Regions from separate parts of the Mucilaginibacter calamicampi genome, predicted to be linked through region 1. Evidence: riboswitches for the same ligand, from Rfam matches in the RefSeq annotation. Region 1 holds a riboswitch; the other holds the start of a gene.

Region 1 (2,205 bases):
TAGGCATATCAGCTTTTGTAGCTTACTCCTTTGCAACCAACATTAATTTATTAACGCTTATAATTAATCCTGTTGAAGGGGGCTTTACCGGCTTAGGCTATGTGGCCATATTTTCTCCACTGGCGTTTTCGTTAGTTATGAATTTTGGCTTTAATAAGCTTTCTTACCCTGCGGTGTTGGGTCTGTTTATTGCTTATGCTGTTGCCATTGGTGTTAGTTTAAGCATAATAGGCCTTATTTATACCGCCAGCTCTATTTTTACAATTTTTTTAAGCGCGGCAGGTGTATTTGGTATAATGGCTGTAGCAGGTTATACCACACAAACAGACTTAACAAAATTCGGCTCTATATTGATGGTGATTTTCCTGGGCGCATTTGTGGTTAGCCTGGTTAACTTCTTTTTAGGCAGTTCGCAGTTGCAATACCTGCTAAGCTTTGTATTTATGGCTATAATGGTAGGTTTAACAGCTTACTATATCCAAATGTTAAAACGGATTGGTGCAGGCTTGGAGTACGGCAGTGCTGAGTCTAAAAAACTGGTAATTATTGGCGCTTTTGTGCTGTATACCACTTTTATTAACCTGTTTATGTCTATGTTACGCATATTTGGCGGCAGGCGATAATTTTGAATAATGAATTTGAAAGCCGCTTTAACACAGCGGCTTTTTTTGTTTACAAAAAGTAAAAGTGTGTATGCGTGTTAACAGAACTTAAGGCAAGGTTGCACTTTACAAACTTATTGCGCACCTTTGCGCTGCTTATAGAGAAAGACGGAGGGATTAGACCCTGCGATGTCTTGGCAACCTGTTACTTAACAAGGTGCTACATTCTACTTCAGCCCGGCGACTTATGGACTGAGACAGATAAGCGAAAGTCAACAGATACCCGACTTTTCGAAATAAGCTTTTTAATGTTGTAAGTTACATGTTGTAAGTTGTATGTCTTCGCATAGCTCTTACAGCTTAAGACTTTCAGCTTAGTGTTGTAAGTTATAGAATGTAAGTTGTATGTTTCAGATATCACTTACAACTCGCAACTCACAACTCACAACAGATACGCACAAATGAACATTAAAGAAGAACTAAAAAAACGCATTCTGGTAATTGACGGGGCAATGGGTACCATGATACAACGGTACCAGTTGACTGAAGAGGATTTTCGTGGGGAAAGGTTTAAGGATCATCCTTGCGATTTGCAGGGTAATAATGACCTGCTTAACCTTACGCGACCGGATGTAATAAAAGCTATACATGCCGAATATTTAGATGCGGGTGCGGATATTATTGAGACCAACACTTTCAGCACACAAATAATTTCGCTGGCTGATTATAAGATGGAAGAACTGGCTTACGAGTTAAGCTACGAAGGTGCCCGCTTGGCGCGTGAAGTTGTTGATGAATATAATCAAAAAGATCCCTCAAAACCACGCTTTGTGGCCGGTGCTGTTGGTCCAACCAATAGAACGGCTTCGCTTTCGCCGGATGTGAATGATCCCGGCTACCGTGCTGTTACTTTCGATAATCTGGCTGATGCTTATTACGACCAGATCCGCGGGTTGGTTGATGGTGGCTCAGATGTGCTATTGATAGAAACCATATTTGATACCCTTAACGCCAAAGCAGCCTTATTTGCTGCGGATAAATACGCGCAGGAAAGGGGTAAGCATTTGCCTATCATGATATCAGGTACCATAACGGATGCATCCGGCCGCACCCTTTCGGGGCAAACGGTTGAAGCTTTCTGGAACTCGGTGCGCCATGCCAATCTGTTATCTGTTGGTTTAAACTGCGCCTTGGGTGCCCGCGAAATGCGCCCGCATCTGCAAGAGCTTTCAGACAAAGCGGATGTGTTTATATCAGCTTACCCTAATGCTGGTTTACCTAATGAGTTTGGTCAGTACGATGAAACCCCGCACGAAACGGCCCACCAGGTTGATGATTTCATCAAATCAGGCATGGTAAATATAGTAGGCGGCTGCTGCGGTACCACACCAGATCATATTAAATGTATTGCTGACAAAGCCGCGCAGTATTCGCCGCGTTTAATACCTACGCTTGCGCCCAATATGCGCTTAAGCGGATTGGAAGCGGTTACCATAACCCCCGAAAGTATTTTTGTAAACGTTGGCGAGCGTACCAACATTACAGGTTCGCCTAAATTCAGTAAGCTGATACTGGCTGAAAATTATGAGGAAGCCCTATCCGT
Region 2 (2,205 bases), on a different contig from region 1:
TAAGTAATTCGTCTTTATCAGTGGTAAAGTAGCTTGCCGGTAAAGACCGCTCTTTGGTAGCGTCTTTAATAGCTATTTTCTTTATTTCGATGTTTAGGTTTTTGGTTTTGATAATATCATGAAGGCCCTGCCCAACAACTCCAAAGCCGAAAAGGCCAATAGTCAATTTTTTGCTCATTACGCGGTAGTGTGCAACCGGATGTTACTTCCGGCTGCGTCTGTTTTATAAAATGAAGTAATAATTTTAGTGAGGGCTTCGGTTTCTATTAAAAACCCGTCGTGCCCGTAAAAGGAGTCTAACTCTGCAAACTCCGCCTGTGGAATATTCTTGTGCAAATATTCCTGCTCCTCTATCGGAAAAAGCACATCTGAACGGATACCAATAACCAAAGTGCGCGACTTTACCAGGCTAAGCGCCTTTTCAACGCCATCGCGGTTACGGCCCACATTGTGCGAGTCCATTACTTTTGACAAATACCAGTAGCTATAGGCGTTAAAGCGGTTAACAAGCTTATCGCCCTGGTAAGACTGATAACTTGATGCCTTAAAATCGTCCTGAATGTTATCATCGTCTTCCTGCTGACTGATATTGTAGGTTTTGTAAGTACGGTAGGACAGCAATGCCATACTTCGTGCGGCTTTTAACCCTTTTTTACCGCCATCAGGTTGGCCGGGCAAAAAGGTTTCATCGGCCAGCAATGCCAATCGTTGGGACTCATTAAACGCGATACCCCAAGGCGAGTGGCGCGCGTTAGTAGCTATAATTATCAGGTTTTTAATCAGATGCGGCTGCATTATAGACCACTCTAAAGCCTGCTGCCCGCCAAGTGATCCGCCTATGGCAATTTCTATGCTATCAACTCCCAAAAATGCGGCAAGCAGCTGATGCGCTTTAGCCATGTCGCGTATGGTTACATCCGGGAAATCTAAGTAATATGGTTCGCCGGTTTGCGGGTTTATGCTCAGGGGGTTACTTGTGCCGTATGGCGACGTAAGCACGTTGGCACAAACTATAAAATGGTCTGTTGGATTAAAGTAATCATTCTCGCCAAATAAACCTTTCCACCAATCCAGCACATCAGAGTTAGCGGTAAGCGCGTGGCACACCCATATTACATTACTGCCATCGGCGTTTAACCGGCCATAGGTATGATAGCCAATTTCCAAACCATGCAGCGTTTGCCCCGATTCCAGTTCAAATGGTTGTGAATATTTATAGGTTTTAGCGATCATTCGTATTAAAGGTGGTTAAGATAAACTTTATCCGTTTATGGCTTTAGCAAGCCGGATGATTAAACTGTATCAGCTACAGCGACGCATAAACATGCCCGGGGCATAGCAAAGCGAAGTACCTTTTAGGGTATTAATAAAGTTTACTTGAAGGGTGTTTTTTAAATTTTCCATATTGTTAATTTATATTTCCCGGGATATTTACCGGGGCAGGAATTGGCACCTTCTCTGCATTTGCCGAGGGTTGCCAGCGGGTCACGGAGCCTGATCTCTCGCCGCTTCTTTATAAATCAAATATGCCTGAAAGGAATATTGATCAATTACATTGCTATTGCAATAGGGTGCAAATATAAGTTTTGATTGGGTAAATGCAAATATTTTAGAGGCAAAAGGCTAAAGGCAAAAGGTTAAAGGTATTTTTGGAGCGATTTAGAGCCTTTTACCTTTAGCCTTCCACCTCTAAACCTAACGCATAAGGCCCTGCTTCATATCCGCTATTAGATCGTCAATATGCTCCAACCCTGCTGATATGCGCAACAGGTTAAATGGTGTTTTGGTATCCGGCCCTTCCATGGTGGCGCGATGCTCTATTAAGCTCTCCACACCGCCCAAACTGGTGGCGCGGGTAAATAGCTGTAGTTTATTAATTACCCTGTTTGCTGCCTCGGGGCCATCCTTTAAAGTGAATGATAACATGCCGCCAAAGCCCGTCATCTGCTGTTTTGCAACTTCATGGCCGGGGTGCGATGGCAGACCCGGGTATAAAACCTGCTCAACAGCGGGTTGCTGTTGCAGAAACTCAGCCAGCGCCTGCGCGTTACTAACATGCCCGCGTATACGGTAAGGCAGCGTTTTTATGCTTCGGGTAAGCATATAACAGTCTTGTGGCGATGGTATCGCTCCTCCCATCGTTTGTATCTCGCGGATGCGTTGCCACCAGTCGTTATCTTCAGCAGTTACTAATGCGCCGCCCAT

Evidence for each region. A riboswitch is a leader RNA that binds a small molecule or an ion and turns the genes downstream of it on or off. The one in region 1 is predicted to bind S-adenosylmethionine.
Region 2: linked by a shared signal. The riboswitch ahead of ACFQZS_RS08065 (homoserine O-acetyltransferase family protein) and the one ahead of metH (methionine synthase) in region 1 are both predicted to bind S-adenosylmethionine.

The regions. Positions count from the first base shown of each region.
Region 1 is NZ_JBHTHU010000021.1:350,009-352,213, forward strand. It holds gene ACFQZS_RS17265 (Bax inhibitor-1/YccA family protein) at 1-623, shown strand, start outside; SAM riboswitch class I at 756-870, shown strand; gene metH (methionine synthase) at 1,064-2,205, shown strand, end outside.
Region 2 is NZ_JBHTHU010000005.1:530,840-533,044, reverse strand. It holds gene ACFQZS_RS08070 (homoserine dehydrogenase) at 1-178, opposite strand, end outside; gene ACFQZS_RS08065 (homoserine O-acetyltransferase family protein) at 178-1,233, opposite strand; SAM riboswitch class I at 1,411-1,522, opposite strand; gene ACFQZS_RS08060 (trans-sulfuration enzyme family protein) at 1,696-2,205, opposite strand, start outside.